One region of the Pseudomonas sp. PA1(2017) genome, then DNA from elsewhere that is predicted to be linked to it. Evidence: predicted binding sites of a transcription regulator. Region 1 holds the regulator's gene; each other region holds the start of a gene.

Evidence for each region. The regulator sigma-54, encoded in region 1, starts transcription at its own class of promoters, with help from an activator protein. The targets are predictions, from matches to a motif close to ANTGGCATNNANNTTGCTNT.
Region 2: a site for sigma-54 is predicted at 1,610-1,629, ahead of glnK (P-II family nitrogen regulator). Genes of this name have one in related genera too.
Region 3: a site for sigma-54 is predicted at 2,807-2,826, ahead of nirB (nitrite reductase large subunit NirB). Genes of this name have one in related genera too.
Region 4: a site for sigma-54 is predicted at 2,536-2,555, ahead of glnA (glutamate--ammonia ligase). Genes of this name have one in related genera too.

What each region holds. Positions count from the first base shown of each region.
Region 1 is NZ_MSXU01000002.1:74,542-78,886, forward strand. Features, by position in the region: gene lptC (LPS export ABC transporter periplasmic protein LptC) at 1-442, shown strand, start outside; gene lptA (lipopolysaccharide transport periplasmic protein LptA) at 429-977, shown strand; gene lptB (LPS export ABC transporter ATP-binding protein) at 980-1,705, shown strand; gene BVH01_RS04620 (RNA polymerase factor sigma-54) at 1,877-3,385, shown strand; gene hpf (ribosome hibernation-promoting factor, HPF/YfiA family) at 3,474-3,782, shown strand; gene ptsN (PTS IIA-like nitrogen regulatory protein PtsN) at 3,798-4,262, shown strand; gene rapZ (RNase adapter RapZ) at 4,279-4,345, shown strand, end outside.
Region 2 is NZ_MSXU01000001.1:199,777-204,121, forward strand. Features, by position in the region: gene BVH01_RS00885 (YifB family Mg chelatase-like AAA ATPase) at 1-1,113, opposite strand, end outside; gene BVH01_RS00890 (accessory factor UbiK family protein) at 1,148-1,420, opposite strand; gene glnK (P-II family nitrogen regulator) at 1,811-2,149, shown strand; gene BVH01_RS00900 (ammonium transporter) at 2,192-3,508, shown strand; gene BVH01_RS00905 (ammonium transporter) at 3,626-4,345, shown strand, end outside.
Region 3 is NZ_MSXU01000001.1:392,680-397,024, reverse strand. Features, by position in the region: gene nirD (nitrite reductase small subunit NirD) at 1-80, opposite strand, end outside; gene nirB (nitrite reductase large subunit NirB) at 80-2,638, opposite strand; gene BVH01_RS01770 (PA4780 family RIO1-like protein kinase) at 3,543-4,345, opposite strand, start outside.
Region 4 is NZ_MSXU01000001.1:524,632-528,976, reverse strand. Features, by position in the region: gene typA (translational GTPase TypA) at 1-691, opposite strand, end outside; gene thiI (tRNA uracil 4-sulfurtransferase ThiI) at 864-2,318, opposite strand; gene glnA (glutamate--ammonia ligase) at 2,649-4,055, shown strand; gene BVH01_RS02385 (DUF4124 domain-containing protein) at 4,299-4,345, shown strand, end outside.

The DNA.
Region 1 (4,345 bases):
CATCGATTTCTATGCGATCAACGCGCGCAGCGTGCAGTATCTGCCCGACGGTCGCATCCAGAACGACATGACCAGCGAAAAACTCGAGCACGTGCAGAGCACCGACACCACGCTGCTGACCGAACCGCGCATGAACCTGTTCCGCGGCACCGAGCTGCCCTGGAAGGTACGTAGCGCCCGTGGCGAAGTCGGCCCCGACGGCAACGAAGTCGAACTGATCGATCAGGTGCGCGTCGAGCGTACGGACGAAAAGGGCCGCCCCACTATACTCACCACCAGCCGCCTGACCGTATTCCCGCAGAAGGAATATGCGCAGACCCAGCAAGCCGTTAGAATCGACGCGGCCAATGGGGTGACCACGGCACAAGGAATGAAAGCGTACTTGAATGACGGCAGGATGATCCTGCAGTCCAACGTAAGAGGCCAGCATGAGGTTCGTTAAAACCCTCCCCCTACTTCTCAGCCTCGGCGCCACGCTCGGAAGCGTAAGCGCCTGGGCTCTGCCGAGTGACCGCGATCAACCGATCCGCGTGCAGGCCGACAGCGCTGAACTGGACGACAAACAAGGCGTGGCGGTATACCGCGGCGACGTGGTGATCACTCAGGGCACCATGAAGATCACCGGCGACACCGTCACCATCACCCAGAATGCGCAGGGTGAAGTCGACGTGTTCACCTCGGTGGGCAAACCTGCCTATTACGAGCAGAAGCCGGCCGCCGACAAGCAGATCGTCAAGGCGTACGGCCTGACCATCCAGTACTTCGCCGCCAACGAGCGCATCGTGCTGATCGATCAGGCTAAGGTCGTGCAGGAAGGCAACACCTTCGAAGGCGAGAAGATCGTCTACGACACGCGCCGTCAGATCGTAAACGCCGGCCGCGCCACCGGCACCAACGTGTCGAGCCCGCGCCCGCGCATCGACATGGTGATCCAGCCGCAGAAGAAGGCAGCCCCCGCTGCCGAGCAGGGCCAATAACCATGGCGACTCTCAAAGCCCAGCACCTGGCCAAGAGCTACAAGGGTCGCCAGGTCGTGCGCGACGTGAGCCTGAGCATCGAAAGCGGCCAGATCGTCGGTTTGCTCGGCCCCAACGGCGCCGGCAAGACCACGTGCTTCTACATGATCGTAGGCCTGGTACAGGCCGATCAGGGCCGCGTACTGATCGACGACCTCGACGTCAGCCACCAGCCGATGCACGGCCGCGCGCGCGCCGGGATTGGCTACCTGCCCCAGGAAGCCTCGATCTTCCGCAAGCTCAGCGTTTCCGACAACATCATGGCGATTCTGGAAACCCGTAAAGACCTCAACCGCGAACAGCGGCTGCAGGAACTCGAGAGCCTGCTGCAGGAATTCCACATCACTCATATTCGCGACAACCTGGGCATGAGCCTGTCCGGTGGTGAACGCCGCCGCGTCGAAATTGCCCGCGCCCTGGCCACCTCGCCGAAATTCATCCTGCTCGATGAACCCTTCGCCGGCGTGGACCCCATTTCGGTCGGTGATATCAAGCAGATCATTCACCACCTCAAGGCCAAGGGCATTGGCGTGCTGATTACCGATCACAACGTGCGCGAAACCCTGGACATCTGCGAAACCGCCTACATCGTCAGCGAGGGCCAGCTCATTGCCGAAGGCGATTCGGCGGCGATCCTGGCCAACCAGACTGTCAAGGACGTCTACCTGGGTCACGAATTCCGCCTGTAGCGGATCCCTCCCCATGAACCTCTGCAAGAGCCTGTTACCGTCCGAGCGACATCGAAACGAAATGGTAACAGGCTCTAGGCAAAGGGCTTGGATTCAGGCATATAATTTGCTTCCTAGTGGCGCTTCGTCGCCCTGTCGTGGATTACGTACAGACGCCGGATAAGGTCTGCAATGAAACCATCGCTAGTCCTGAAAATGGGCCAGCAGCTGACGATGACACCGCAGCTGCAACAAGCCATTCGCCTGCTCCAACTGTCGACCCTGGACCTGCAACAGGAAATCCAGGAGGCGCTGGAATCCAACCCGATGCTGGAGCGTCAGGAAGAAGGCGAAGACTTCGACAATTCCGACCCGATGGCCGATGGCGCCGAAAGCCCGACCTCGCCCGCCGCCCAGGAAGAGACCTTTCAGGAATCCAGCTTCCAGGAAAGCACCCAGACCGTCGACAACCTCGAAGAGGGTGAATGGGGCGAACGCATTCCCAACGAATTGCCCGTCGACACGGCCTGGGAAGACATCTACCAGACCAGCGCCAGCAGCCTGCCTAGCAACGATGATGACGAATGGGATTTCACCACCCGCACCTCATCCGGCGAGAGCCTGCAGAGCCATATGCTCTGGCAACTCAATCTGGCGCCCATGTCCGACAAGGACCGCCTGATCGCCGTGACGCTCATCGACTGCATCAACGACCAGGGCTATCTGGAGGAAACCCTCGACGAAATCGTCGAGTCGTTCGACCCCGAGCTGGACGTCGAGCTGGATGAAGTCGAAGCCGTTCTGCACCGTATCCAGCAGTTCGAGCCATCGGGCATCGCTGCACGGGATCTGCGCGAGTGCCTGCTCCTGCAACTGCGCCAACTGCCCGCCTCCACGCCCTGGCTCAGCGAAGCGCAGCGCCTGACCAGCGATTATCTGGATCTGCTCGGCAACCGTGACTACAGTCAGCTGATGCGCCGCATGAAACTCAAGGAAGATGAGCTGCGCCCGGTCATCGAGCTGATCCAGAGCCTCAACCCGCGACCCGGCTCGCAGATCGAGTCCAGCGAACCGGAGTACGTGGTGCCGGACGTGATCGTGCGCAAGCACAATGATCGCTGGCTGGTCGAGCTCAACCAGGAAGCCATGCCGCGTCTGCGCGTCAACGCCCAGTATGCCGGCTTCGTGAAGCGCGCCGACTCCAGCGCCGACAACACCTTCATGCGCAACCAGTTGCAGGAAGCACGCTGGTTCATCAAGAGCCTGCAGAGCCGCAACGAAACCCTTATGAAGGTCGCCACGCAGATCGTCGAGCACCAGCGCGGCTTCCTGGATTATGGCGACGAGGCGATGAAACCACTGGTACTGCACGACATCGCCGAGGCGGTAGGCATGCACGAGTCGACCATCTCCCGCGTCACCACCCAGAAGTACATGCACACACCGCGTGGCATTTACGAGCTGAAGTACTTCTTCTCCAGTCATGTCAGCACCTCCGAAGGCGGTGAATGTTCGTCGACCGCGATCCGCGCAATCATCAAAAAACTGGTCGCAGCGGAAAATGCGAAAAAGCCATTGAGCGACAGCAAGATCGCTGGTTTACTGGAAGCACAGGGCATTCAAGTGGCGCGCCGCACAGTCGCCAAGTACCGTGAATCGCTCGGTATAGCGCCTTCGAGCGAACGCAAGCGACTGATGTAAGGGAGCCCTTGTAGCGAAAGCGAAGCCCCAGTGTTCCTGCGGCGGGTTCAACACCCGCCACTCACACACGGCAACAAGGAGAAGCGGTATGCAAGTCAACATCAGTGGACACCAGCTGGATGTGACAGACGCACTACGCAGCTACATCGAAGAAAAGCTCGAGCGCCTCGAGCGACACTTCGACAAGATCACCAATGTGCAGGTCATCCTGGAGGTCGAGAAACTCAAGCAGAAAGTCGAAGCCACCTTGCACATCGCAGGAGGCGAAGTGGTGGCCAATGCCGAGCACGACGACATGTATGCAGCCATCGATCTACTCACCGACAAACTCGATCGCCAACTTATCAAGCACAAGGAAAAACAGCTCGATCGCCAGCAGGGCGCAATGGCCCGCTGAGTTCGTCCTTCTCCTATGATCCGACTTGAAACCATCCTGACCCCCGGCCGTTCCCTGGTGAACGTGCCGGGCGGCAGCAAGAAACGCGTCCTCGAACAGATAGCCAGCGTGATCGCGCGTGACCTGCCCGATCTCGATGGCCAGACCATCTATGAAAGCCTGATCGCCCGCGAGAAGCTCGGTTCGACTGGCTTCGGTAACGGCATCGCCATTCCCCACTGCCGCCTGCCCGGCTGTAGCACGCCGATCAGTGCCCTGCTCAAGCTGAGCACTGCGGTCGACTTCGACGCTATCGATGGCGCCCCCGTCGACCTGCTCTTCGTGCTGCTGGTTCCTGAGGCGGCCACCGACGAACACCTCGAACTGCTGCGCCAGATCGCCAGCATGTTCGACCGTGAGGATGTCCGCGAACGGCTTCGCCAGGCTCAAGACAGCGAATCCCTGTACCAGACCGTCGTGAACGTCCAGAACGGCCAATAGCCTGCGGGGTGAACCCATGCGCCTGATCATCGTCAGCGGTCGTTCCGGCTCGGGCAAGAGCACGGCGCTCGATGTGCTCGAAG
Region 2 (4,345 bases), on a different contig from region 1:
GCCGCGGTAACGCTGGATCTGCTCCGGGCTGCAGCGACAACGCCCGCTGGGATCGCCGAGAAAACCGCAGGGGCAGGGGTTCATGGCCGCCACCAGTTGGAAGCGGGCAGGGAAGCTGACCTTGTCGCGGGCGCGGGCAATCACGATATGGCCGCTTTCCAGGGGCTCGCGAAGCACTTCCAGCACGCGGCGATCGAACTCGGGCAACTCGTCCAGAAACAGCACGCCATGATGGGCCAGAGTAATTTCTCCTGGCTGCGGGCGACTGCCGCCCCCCACTAGCGCCGGGCCGGATGCACTGTGGTGCGGGTGCCTGAAGGGGCGCTGCGGCCAATTATTTAACGGAGTGTGGCTCGCCACCGAGCGAATCGCGGCGACCTGCAGGGCTTCTTCCTCGGTCAGCGGCGGCAGCAGGCCGGGCAGGCGGCTCGCCAGCAGGGTCTTGCCAGTACCGGGCGGCCCGCTCAACAACAGGTTATGGCCGCCTGCGGCAGCAACCAGCAGGGCACGCTTGGCGGCGATCTGCCCCTGCACTTCGGCGAGGTCCGGATAGGGCTGGGTGTGACGCAGCAGGCCTTGGGCCTGGTAGGGCGCCAGCGGCGTCTGGCCGTTCAGGTGCGCCACCAGCTCCAGCAGATGATCGACCGCCAGCACGGTGAGGCCGGTAGCCAGGCTGGCTTCCTCGGCGTTTTCCTTTGGCACCACCAGAGTGCGCCCGGCCTGCCGGGCCGCCAGTGCTGCAGGCAGCACGCCCTGTACCGGGCGGATTGCACCGGACAAGGCGAGCTCGCCAAGGCATTCGAGGCTGGTAAGGGATTCGCCGGGTAGTTGGCCGCTGGCGGCAAGAATGCCCAGGGCAATGGCCAGATCGAAGCGGCCACCATCCTTGGGCAGGTCCGCTGGCGCGAGATTCAAGGTGATACGGCGGGGTGGGAAATCCAGCGCGCAATTGAGAATGGCGCTGCGTACGCGATCCTTGGATTCCTTGACCGCGGTTTCCGGCAGCCCGACCAGGGCCAGAGAAGGCAGACCGTTGGCCAGGTGGGCTTCGACGGTGACGCTGGGAGCATCGACGCCGACCTGAGCGCGACTATGGACTATGGCCAGCGACATCGATTCACTCCCTGATCACGCCCGGCCCGTCAGGCTACTCGACCGGCGCCTGTTGCGTCGTTGCGGTGCGCGTTTCGAGTTCGGCGACCTTGGCTTCCAGGGCTTCGAGTCGCGCGCGGGTGCGGGCCAGTACGACCATCTGGCTGTCGAATTCCTCGCGGCTGACCAGATCCAGTTTGCTGAAGCTGCTCTGCAATAGTGCCTTGAGCTGGCTTTCGATTTCACTGCGGGGCAGCGGGTTGTCGCCGCTGAGCAGGCGACTGGCCTGGCTGCTGAGGGCATCGAGCAACGCTTTGGGTGGCAGCATGGGAACCTTCCAGAATGAACTGGCGGCAGTGTAGCACGGTGATTTTTGGCAGCCGGCAAGCTGTTTGCGCACTAATTGTGTGCATGGCGCGGTGCGGTTTGGCGCTCTTCTGGTGCGACCACCTTGGTGTGACGCCCATCACTGTCGCCCACAGGCCCGTAAGTTCCTGAAAAGCGGCGTTTTGCCGGTATTGGCAAGATTTCTGCTTAGACGCTCATGACCCATGCACCGATGCGGTTCGGTTGTCACGAACGGGCGGGAAGGGTTCGCCGCGAGCAGTTGGTCAGCCCGTCTTGGCAACCGATGCATACAAAAGCCAGACACTGAGCTTAGACTTGAGCCGGGGTAACAATTCCTGGGGCAAGTCCACCTTACACGGGAGAGAGTTTCATGAAACTAGTCACTGCCATCATCAAGCCGTTCAAGCTGGACGACGTCCGCGAATCGCTGTCGGAAATCGGTGTGCAAGGCATCACCGTCACCGAAGTGAAAGGCTTCGGCCGCCAGAAGGGCCACACCGAGCTGTACCGCGGCGCTGAATATGTCGTCGATTTCCTGCCCAAGGTGAAGATCGACGTCGCCATTGCCGACGATCAGCTGGACCGCGTCATCGAGGCCATCACCAAGGCCGCCAACACCGGCAAGATCGGTGACGGCAAGATTTTCGTCGTAAACCTGGAACAGGCGATCCGCATCCGTACCGGCGAAACCGATACCGACGCGATCTAAAGCTCCGCCCCCACCCCCCAAAATCGTCCCAGGAGTTAAATCATGACTCTGCGAAAAATCGCAGGGCTTGGAGCCCTTTCGTCCCTGTTTTTCCCAGGCCTGGTCATGGCTCAGGAGAAAACGCTTAATTCCGGTGACACGGCCTGGATGCTGACCGCCACCGCCCTGGTGCTGTTCATGACCATTCCGGGCCTGGCGCTGTTCTACGCCGGCATGGTGCGTTCCAAGAACGTGCTGTCGGTCATGATGCAGTGCTTCGCCATCACCGCGCTGATGAGCCTGCTGTGGTTCGCCTACGGCTACAGCCTGGCGTTCGATACCACCGGGATGGAAGCCGGTGTCACCAACTTCAGCTCCTTCGTCGGCGGCCTGGGCAACATGTTCCTCGGCAACCTGACCAAGGAATCGCTGACCTCGGCATTCCCGGAAAGCGTATTCATCACCTTCCAGATGACCTTCGCCATCATCACCCCGGCGCTGATCGTCGGTGCCTTCGCCGAGCGCATGAAGTTCTCCGCGATGCTGGTGTTCATGACCGTTTGGTTCACCCTGGTCTACGCGCCGATCGCGCACATGGTCTGGGGCGGCGACGGTGCGCTGATGTGGGACTGGGGCGTGCTCGACTTCGCTGGCGGCACCGTGGTGCACATCAACGCCGGTATCGCCGGCCTGGTAGCGTGCATCGTGCTCGGCAAGCGCAAGGGCTTCCCGAGCGTGGCCATGGCGCCGCACAACCTGGGTTACACCCTGATCGGTGCAGCGATGCTGTGGGTCGGCTGGTTCGGCTTCAACGCCGGCTCCGCTGCCGCCGCTGACCAGACCGCTGGCATGGCCATGCTGGTCACCCAGATCGCCACTGCCGCCGCGGCGCTGGCCTGGATGTTCGCCGAGTGGGTCGCTCACGGCAAACCCAGTGCACTGGGCATTGCCTCGGGTGTGGTCGCCGGCCTGGTCGCCATCACCCCGGCTGCCGGCACCGTCGGCCCGATGGGCGCGATGATCATCGGCCTGGCTTCCGGCGTGATCTGCTTCTTCTGCGCCACCAGCCTCAAGCGCAAGCTGGGCTACGACGACTCGCTGGACGTGTTCGGCGTGCACGGCGTGGGTGGCATCGTCGGCGCGCTGCTGACCGGTGTGTTCGCAGCACCAGCCCTGGGTGGCTTCGGTGAGGTCGAGAACATCGGCCTGCAACTGTGGATCCAGTTCAAGGGCGTAGCCGTCACTGTGATTTACACCGCCATCGTCACCTTCGTGATCCTCAAGGTCATCGATGCCGTGATGGGCCTGCGTGTCACCGAAGAAGAAGAGTCGGTCGGCCTCGACCTGGCTCAGCACAACGAGCGCGGTTACATCCTGTAAGTACCAGCGGCCCGCTTTCTGTGGCGGGCCGACAGCACACGGAGTGCGCCCGGAGCCAACCCGGGCGCCTCGACCGCACAGCGCACGCCCGTGCGCAACGGCCAGAGGTGAATAAAAATGGACAACACAGCACTGACTGCTCTGCAGTACGGTTTCGATACCTTCTACTTCCTGATCTGTGGCGCTCTCGTCATGTGGATGGCCGCCGGCTTCGCCATGCTCGAAGCAGGCCTGGTGCGAGCCAAGAACACCACCGAGATTCTCGCCAAGAACGTGGCGCTGTTCGCCATCGCCTGCATCATGTATCTGCTGATCGGCTACTACATCATGTATTCCAGCCCCGAGGGCGGCATTGTGCCGAGCTTCGGTTTTCTGATCGGTGACGAAAACACCGTCGAGTCGGTACTGGCTGGTGGCGAAGATGCCCCGTACTACGCAGCCCGCTCGGACTTCTTCTTCCAGATCGTGTTCGCCGCCACCTGCATGTCGATCGTCTCCGGCGCGGTGGCCGAGCGCATGAAGCTCTGGTCGTTCATCGCCTTCGCGGTGGTGATGACCGCGGTCATCTACCCGATCCAGGGCTTCTGGAAATGGGGCGGTGGCTTCCTCGACGCCGCCGGTTTCCTCGATTTCGCCGGCTCCAGCGTGGTGCACATGGCTGGCGCCGCGGCTGCTCTGGCCGGGGTGATCCTGCTCGGTGCGCGCAAGGGCAAGTACGGCGCCAATGGCCAGGTAAACGCCATTCCGGGTGCCAATCTGCCGCTGGCGACCCTGGGCATGTTCATCTTGTGGATGGGCTGGTTCGGCTTCAACGGTGGCTCGCAGCTGAAGATGAGC
Region 3 (4,345 bases), on a different contig from region 1:
ACCAGGTCGGCGCTGCGGCACAGCGGTTGCCATTCGGTGGCGGGAAGCGATTGGGCACGCACGGCGTTGGGCTGGCTCATCAGAGCACCTCCTCGGTAACGGGAATCAGATGTAACTCACTGGCGGTAATGGGGCGGCGCTGACCGCGCTCTTTGACGAAATGGATGTCCGGGTCGGCGCGCCGGTCGTTGACGAAGGTGCGGAAGCGCTTGAGCTTCTCCGGGTCCTTGAGGGCGCCCGCCCACTCGCATTCGTAGCGGTCGACCACCAGTTGCATCTGCGCCTCCAGTTCGGTGCCAAGGCCCAGGCTGTCGTCGAGGATCACCGCCTTGAGGTAATTCAGGCCGCCCTCCAGCGACTCGCGCCATACCGAGGTGCGCTGCAGCTTGTCGGCAGTGCGGATGTAGAACATCAGCACGCGGTCGATGGTGCGGATCAGCGCCTCGTCGTCCAGGTCGGTGGCGAACAGCTCGGCATGCCGCGGCCGCATGCCGCCGTTGCCGCACACGTAGAGGTTCCAGCCCTTGTCGGTGGCGATCACGCCGATGTCCTTGCTCTGCGCTTCGGCGCACTCGCGGGTGCAGCCGCTGACCGCGAACTTGATCTTGTGCGGCGCGCGCAGGCCCTTGTAGCGGTCCTCCAGGCGCAGCGCCATGCCGACGCTGTCCTGCACGCCATAGCGGCACCAGGTGCTGCCCACGCAGGACTTCACGGTGCGCAGCGACTTGCCGTAGGCGTGGCCGGTCTCGAAGCCGGCGGCGATCAATTCGCCCCAGATGTCCGGCAGCTCGTGCAGCTGCGCGCCGAACAGGTCGATGCGCTGGCCGCCGGTGATCTTGGTGTAGAGGTCGTATTTCTTCGCCACGGCGCCGATGGCCAGCAGGCCGTCCGGGGTGATCTCGCCGCCGGGAATGCGCGGCACCACCGAATAGGTGCCGTTCTTCTGCATGTTGGCCATGAAGGTGTCGTTGGTGTCCTGCAGCGGAATCAGCGCCGGATCGGTGATCGGCTGGTTCCAGCACGAGGCGAGGATCGAACCCACCGCCGGCTTGCAGATGTCGCAGCCGGTGTGGCCGCGGCCATGCTTGGCCAACAGCTCATCGAAACTGAGCACGCCTTCCACCCGGACGATGGCATACAGCTCCTGGCGGGTGTGGGCGAAGTGCTCGCACAGGCTCTTGTCGACCGCCACGCCGCGGGCGCTCAGCTCGTGCTCGAAGACCTGCTTGAGCAGCGCGCTGCAGCCGCCGCAGCCACTGCCGGCCTTGGTGATGGCCTTGAGCTCGCCGAGGTCGGTGATGCCGGCGTCGACCTGGCAGCACACCGCGCCCTTGCTGACGTTGTGGCAGGAGCAGATGGTCGCGGTATCCGGCAGCGCATCGGCGCCCAGGGTCGGCGCACCGTCGGACAACGGCAGGATCAGGCTCGACGGATCGGCCGGCAGCTTGATGCCGTTCTGGGCGTACTGCAGCAGGGTGTCGTAATAGCTGTTGTCGCCGACCAGCACGGCGCCGATGACGTGCTGACCATCCGCCGAGACCACCAGACGGCGGTAGCTGGCGTTGGCTTCGTCGATGTAGCGATAGCTCTTGGCGCCCGGCGTGGCCCCGTGGGCATCGCCGATGGAGCCGACATCGACGCCGAGCAGCTTGAGCTTGGTCGACATGTCGGCGCCGGTGAACGGTTCATGGGGCTCACCGGCCAGTTGCGCGGCCACGGCGCGGGCCATGCTGTAGCCGGGCGCCACCAGGCCGAATACCGTGCCGTTCCAGGACGCGCATTCGCCGATGGCATGGATGGCCGGGTCGCTGGTGCGACAGTCGTTGTCGACCACCACGCCGCCGCGGGGGGCGGTGTCCAGGCCGGCGGCACGGCCCAGGGCGTCCTGGGGGCGAATGCCGGCGGAGAACACGATCAGGTCGGTTTCCAGATACTCACCGTCATTGAAATTCATGCGGTAGGCGTATTCCTCACCGATGACGATTTCCTGGGTGGCCCGCGACAGGTGCACGCCCACGCCCAGCGCCTCGATACGCGCCCGCAGTGCGTCGCCACCGTCAACATCCAGCTGTACAGGCATCAGCCGCGGCGCGAACTCCACCACGTGGGCTTCCAGGCCGAGGGACTTGAGCGCATTGGCCGCCTCCAGGCCGAGCAAGCCGCCACCGACCACCACACCACGGCGGGCGCCCATAGCGGCGGCGCGGATGCCGTCGAGATCAATCAGGGTGCGGTAGACCAGACGCGAGTTGCCTTCGGCGCCGGGGATCGGCGGCACGAACGGATAGGACCCGGTGGCCAGCACCAGACGGTCGTAGCCACGACGCCCCTGGCTGGTGACGACCTCGCGTGCCTCACGGTCGATCTCCAACACCGGCTCACCGAGGTGCAGGCGCACGCCGTTGCGGGCATAGAGATCGGCCTCGCCGAGGGCCAGGGCTTCGGCGTCCTTGCCGGAAAAGTATTCGGACAGGTGCACACGGTCATAGGCGCGCAGCGGCTCTTCGCCGTAGACGTGCACCTGATAACGGTGCAGCGCGCCGCTGGCGATCAACTGCTCGATACAGTGGTGGCCGACCATGCCGTTGCCGATGACGATCAGGGTCTCGCGCTTGATCGATGTGACGATGGAATTCATAGCCTGCCCTCTGTCTGCTGCGCTAACACGGTTTTCTGCAACGCAAAAAAAAAGACGCCTGGAGCTGTTGTCAGCTTCAGGCGTCTTTGCCTTGGATTCGATTATGTGGGGGTGAGCGTCAGGCCACGGCCTGCTCACCGGCCCCATGGTGATGGGTGCACAGGCTTGATAGCAGGTTGTGTGCCAGGATTTCGCGAATGTCCGCAAGGACTATAGGGCCGGGGCTTTCAGCCCTTTGACGAGGGGAGAGGCTGGAGGGCGAGGCGAACCAATATGAGGCGACCGACGCCCAAGCTCACCATTTCAGGGCAAGCAGAGCGCCCCTCACTGCGCTCCGCCATTCTCCATGACCTCGGGAGCAAGGCGGGTCAGCGCTGGAGGTGTCTCACCAGGCCTATGGTCACTTCAAGGCAGAAGTGGCCACTCGTCGCTTTTGCTTTTTGATGTTTCTCCTGCACGGCCGTAGCAGACGACATCAATCGCCCCTTCAGGAGGCCGAATGGAATCGTTGTATAGGGGTACGAGCCGCATGGATGCGGCGAGAGGCCTGATGGGCCATGGATGGCCCTTCCAGGCCGGCCCCCGGAACGACGATGTAATGAGGGAACCCCAGCGCAGCTGGGGCCGGATGTCGGGGCTAGACCTTTTGGTTACTTTTGGGGCAATGCCAAAAGTGACCCGCTCGTCAGAGCGGAACTGAGCGCGCGAACAACACGGTAATGCTGGCGGACTCATTGTGGGAGCGGGCGGGCACGCCCAGTCCATGCTCGTGATTTTTCGCGGGCATGGCCCGCTCCCACAGATAATCACTAGTCCATCCCACGTGAACGATCGGCCGCTTCCGCCACCTAAAAGCCAAAGCCGCAGGATGCCGGCTAGGCGCCAGGTACCAGCATGTCGCCTGTCAACGCTCCCACGGCGGTGGCGGCTCGCGATCCTTGGGCTCGTCCTCGGCATTGAGCGCAGCCTGGCGGCGGGCTTCATCGGCCAAGGCGGCCTTGATCTCGCGCATCACCGCGTCGACATCGGCTTCGTCTTCCGGGTCCTTGAACTCGCCGGTGAGCACGCTTTGTGGCGTTAGCTTGCCTTCTTCATAGAGCGCCCACATTTCCTTGGCGTACTTGCTGTACTTGAGTTCTGGGGCGAACTGGCCGAAGTAGGCCGCCATGTTGCCGACGTCGCGTTCGAGCATCTTGAAGGCATGGTTGTTGCCCGCTGCGTCCACCGCCTGGGGCAGGTCGATGATCACCGGACCGTCCGGGCCGAGCAGCACGTTGAACTCCGACAGATCGCCGTGCACCAGGCCGGCACACAGCATCTTGACGATTTCCTCGATCATGAAGGCGTGGAATTCGCGGGCGTCCTCGGGGTGCAGGTCGACGTCATTGAGGCGTGGTGCCACGTCGCCCTCGCCATCGGTGACCAGCTCCATCAACAGCACGCCGTCGAGGAAGTCGTAGGGTTTGGGCACCCGCACGCCGGCACTGGCCAGGCGAAACAGCGCGGCGACTTCGGCGTTCTGCCAGTTGTCTTCCTGGTTCTTGCGCCCGTACTTGGAGCCCTTGGCCATGGCCCGGGCATCGCGGCTGTTGCGTACCTTGCGGCCCTCCTGATACTCGGCGGCCTGGCGGAACCCGCGCTTGTTGGCCTCCTTGTAGACCTTGGCGCAGCGCAACTCGGAACCGCAACGCACCACGTAGACCGCTG
Region 4 (4,345 bases), on a different contig from region 1:
CGCGGCCACGGGCGATACGGCCAACACCGATGATGCCCAGGAAGCTGTTGTAGTCCAGTGCCGAAATCTGCATCTGGAACGGGCCGTCGACGTCGACGTTCGGTGCAGGGACGTGGTCAACGATGGCCTGATACAGCGGGGTCAGGTCTTCGGCCATGTCGGTGTGGTCCAGACCGGCGATGCCGTTCAGGGCGCTGGCGTAGACGACCTGGAAGTCCAGTTGCTCTTCGGTGGCACCGAGGTTGTCGAACAGGTCGAAGATCTGATCCATGACCCAGTCAGGGCGCGCGCCCGGACGGTCGATCTTGTTGATCACCACGATCGGACGCAGACCGGCTTCGAAAGCCTTCTTGGTCACGAAACGGGTTTGCGGCATCGGGCCGTCCTGGGCGTCGACGACCAGCAGTACGGAGTCGACCATCGACATCACGCGCTCTACTTCACCGCCGAAGTCGGCGTGGCCGGGGGTGTCGACGATGTTGATGCGGTAGTCGTTCCACTTGATGGCGGTGTTCTTGGCCAGAATGGTGATGCCGCGCTCTTTTTCCTGGTCGTTGCTGTCCATCACGCGCTCGTCGTTGAGCTCGCTGCGCTCCAGGGTGCCGGACTGACGCAGCAGGGCGTCGACCAGGGTGGTCTTGCCATGGTCAACGTGGGCGATGATGGCGATATTGCGTAGATTCTCGATCACAGTAGTGGTCTCGTAGGTTGGGTCGGGCTACCCGGCAGTTGCTTCGAGGGCCCAACGCGAAAAATCGGGATTAAGGGTAAAGGCAGTCTGTTAAGGCTGTGTGGCGGCAAACTCGCCGCCAATCGGGTCGGGAGGGCGATGGCGGATGCTGCCGCCATTGAGCCCGGGCGTCTTATGCCGGACGATAAACGCGCACATTGGCATGCCCCTCGCTCAGCAGGTGATGGGCATGCAGGCGGCTCATGACGCCCCTGTCGCAATAAAGGAGGTACTGGCGGTTCTCGTCCAGCTCCTTGAAACGATTGTTGATGGCGTAGAACGGCAGCGCCTGGACTTCCACGCCCTCGATTTCCAGCGGCTCGTCTTCGGCCTGGTCGGGGTGGCGAATGTCGATCACCACGTGGCCGGGCAGCGCATCAGTGACTTCCTCGACCTGCACGTCCTGGCCCAGCTCTTCGATCACCCGATCGATGGCGATCAGGCGTGCGCGCTCGAGCGCGCGCTCGAGCACCGCCATGTCGAACTGTTGTTCTTCATGGGCGACGCGATGGGGCTTGGCCTTGGTGGTCGGGTTCACCGAAATCACGCCGCAGTACTCGGGCATGTGGCGGGCAAACTCGGCCGTGCCGATGGCTTCGGCGGTGTCGATGATGTCCTGCTTGTGGCTGGCGATCAGCGGGCGCAGCACCAGCTTGTCGGTGACCGAGTCGATCACCGAGAGATTCGGCAGGGTCTGGCTGGATACCTGGCTGATCGCCTCGCCGGTCACCAGCGCGTCGATCTGCAAGCGCTCGGCCAGGCGGCTGGCGGCGCGCAGCATCATGCGCTTGAGGGTGACGCCCATGTAGCTGTTGTCGACCTTGCCGAGAATCTCGCCGAGCACTTCCTCGAACGGCACGCTGATGAACAGCACGCGCTGGCTGCTGCCGTACTTCTTCCACAAGTAGTGGGCGACTTCCATCACGCCCAGCTCGTGGGCACGACCGCCGAGGTTGAAGAAGCAGAAGTGGCTCATCAGGCCACGGCGCATGATCTGGTAGGCCGCCACGGTGGAGTCGAAGCCGCCGCTCATCAGCACCAGGGTCTGCTCCAGCGAACCCAAGGGGTAGCCGCCCAGGCCGGGGTGCTGATGATGAATGACGTACAGGCGCTGATCGCGAATCTCGATGCGCACCTCGACCTCGGGTTTCTTCAGGTCGATACCGGCGGCGCCGCACTGCTGGCGCAGCTGGCTGCCGACATAGCGCTCCACATCGATGGAGGAGAACGCGTGGCGGCCGCCGCGCTTGCAGCGAACCGAGAAGATCTTGCCGGCCAGCAGCTCGCCATAATGCAGCTTGCACTTGGCAACGATGTCGTCGAAGTCGCCGAGCGGGTATTCGTCGATCTGCAGGAAGTGCACGATGCCCGGCACGCAGCTCAGGCGCTCGATGATGTCCTGCTGGACCTTGGGCTCGGCCACCTCGGTCTTCACTTCCAGATTGTCCCAGACACCGGTCACCTGCAGTTGCGGGTCGAGATCACGCAACACCACGCGGATGTTCTTGGCCAACTGCCGGATAAAGTTCTTGCGAACCGGCGGGCTCTTGATGGTGATTTCCGGAAAGACTTTGACGATCAGTTTCATGGGAGCAAATGTCGGGGGCCAGGGCCTGAAAAACAGGGGCGCGGATTATAAAGGAAATTGCTCAACCTTTGATCAAAAATCCGCAAACAATCTGTGCGCGCACCAAAATCGAACACAATCGATGGAAATCGCACCAGCAAGGTGCCTTGGAGATTAATTTTGTGGCCTCCACGCCCACCAAAACGCCGATTTCCGGGGTTCGCGTCCATGACGGGGCACTGGCATGCATATTGCTCCCTTGTGAGGCAGGGTGTCCTGGCAGACTATCTGGCCCGGCGTCACGAACTCAAAGAAGGGTCAACGAACGACCCTATCCACCTGGAGGACAACATGTCTAAGGCTGTTCAACTGATCAAAGAACACGACGTGAAGTGGGTAGACCTGCGCTTCACCGACACCAAGGGTAAGCAGCACCACGTGACCATGCCGGCCCGTGACGCCCTGGACGACGAATTCTTCGAAGTCGGCAAGATGTTCGACGGCTCCTCCATCCATGGCTGGAAAGGCATCGAAGCCTCCGACATGATCCTGCTGCCGGACGACAGCACTGCCGTGCTCGACCCGTTCACCGAAGAGCCGACCCTGATCCTGGTCTGCGACATCATCGAGCCGAGCACCATGCAGGGCTACGACCGCGACCCGCGCTCCATCGCTCGCCGCGCCGAGGAATACCTGAAGACCACCGGTATCGGTGACACCGTCTTCGTGGGCCCGGAACCCGAGTTCTTCATCTTCGACGAAGTGAAGTTCAAGTCCGACATCTCCGGCTCCATGTTCAAGATCTACTCCGAACAAGGCTCCTGGATGACCGACCAGGACGTCGAAGGCGGCAACAAGGGCCACCGCCCGGCCGTCAAAGGCGGTTACTTCCCGGTTCCGCCGTGCGACCACGACCACGAAATCCGTACTGCCATGTGTAATGCCATGGAAGAAATGGGCCTGGTCATCGAAGTGCACCACCACGAAGTGGCGACTGCCGGCCAGAACGAAATCGGTGTGAAGTTCAACACCCTGGTTGCCAAGGCTGACGAAACCCAGACCCTGAAGTACTGCGTGCACAACGTAGCCGATGCCTACGGCAAAACCGCTACCTTCATGCCGAAGCCTCTGTACGGCGACAACGGCTCGGGCATGCACGTACACATCTCGGTCTCCAAAGACGGCAAGAACACCTTCGCAGGTGAAGGCTATGCCGGCCTGTCGGAAACCGCTCTGTACTTCATCGGCGGCATCATCAAGCACGGTAAGGCCCTGAACGGCTTCACCAACCCGTCGACCAACTCCTACAAGCGTCTGGTTCCCGGCTTCGAAGCGCCGGTCATGCTGGCCTACTCGGCCCGTAACCGTTCCGCCTCGATCCGTATCCCGTACGTTTCCAGCCCGAAAGCGCGCCGCATCGAAGCTCGCTTCCCGGATCCGGCTGCCAACCCGTACCTGGCCTTCGCTGCACTGCTGATGGCCGGCCTGGACGGCATCCAGAACAAGATCCACCCTGGCGACGCAGCGGACAAGAACCTGTACGACCTGCCGCCGGAAGAAGGCAAGCTGATCCCGCAGGTTTGCGGCAGCCTGAAAGAAGCCCTGGAAGAGCTGGACAAGGGTCGCGCGTTCCTGACCAAGGGCGGCGTATTCTCCGACGACTTCATCGATGCCTACATCGAGCTGAAATCGGAAGAAGAAATCAAGGTACGTACCTTCGTACACCCGCTGGAATACGACCTGTACTACAGCGTCTAAGCTGGCCTCGCTACAGTTTGTAGCGCGACGAAGCCTCCCCGGTTCTGCCGGGGAGGCTTTTTTATGGCCTGCCATCCCTGACGACTACCCTGCGGGCAGTCGCAAGGGACGTTGAAAATGGCTCTCGGCCATTTTCATGCCCGACTATTTTTCGGTGCCAGTGCAAATCCTTGGCGACGCGCGCTTGCCAGCACGCGATGGCGGTGCAAGGCTATCGACATTACCCGACAGGAGACCGGCCCGATGCGCCGCACGCTCGCTTGCCTGCTGCTGATCCTGGCCCTGCCGGT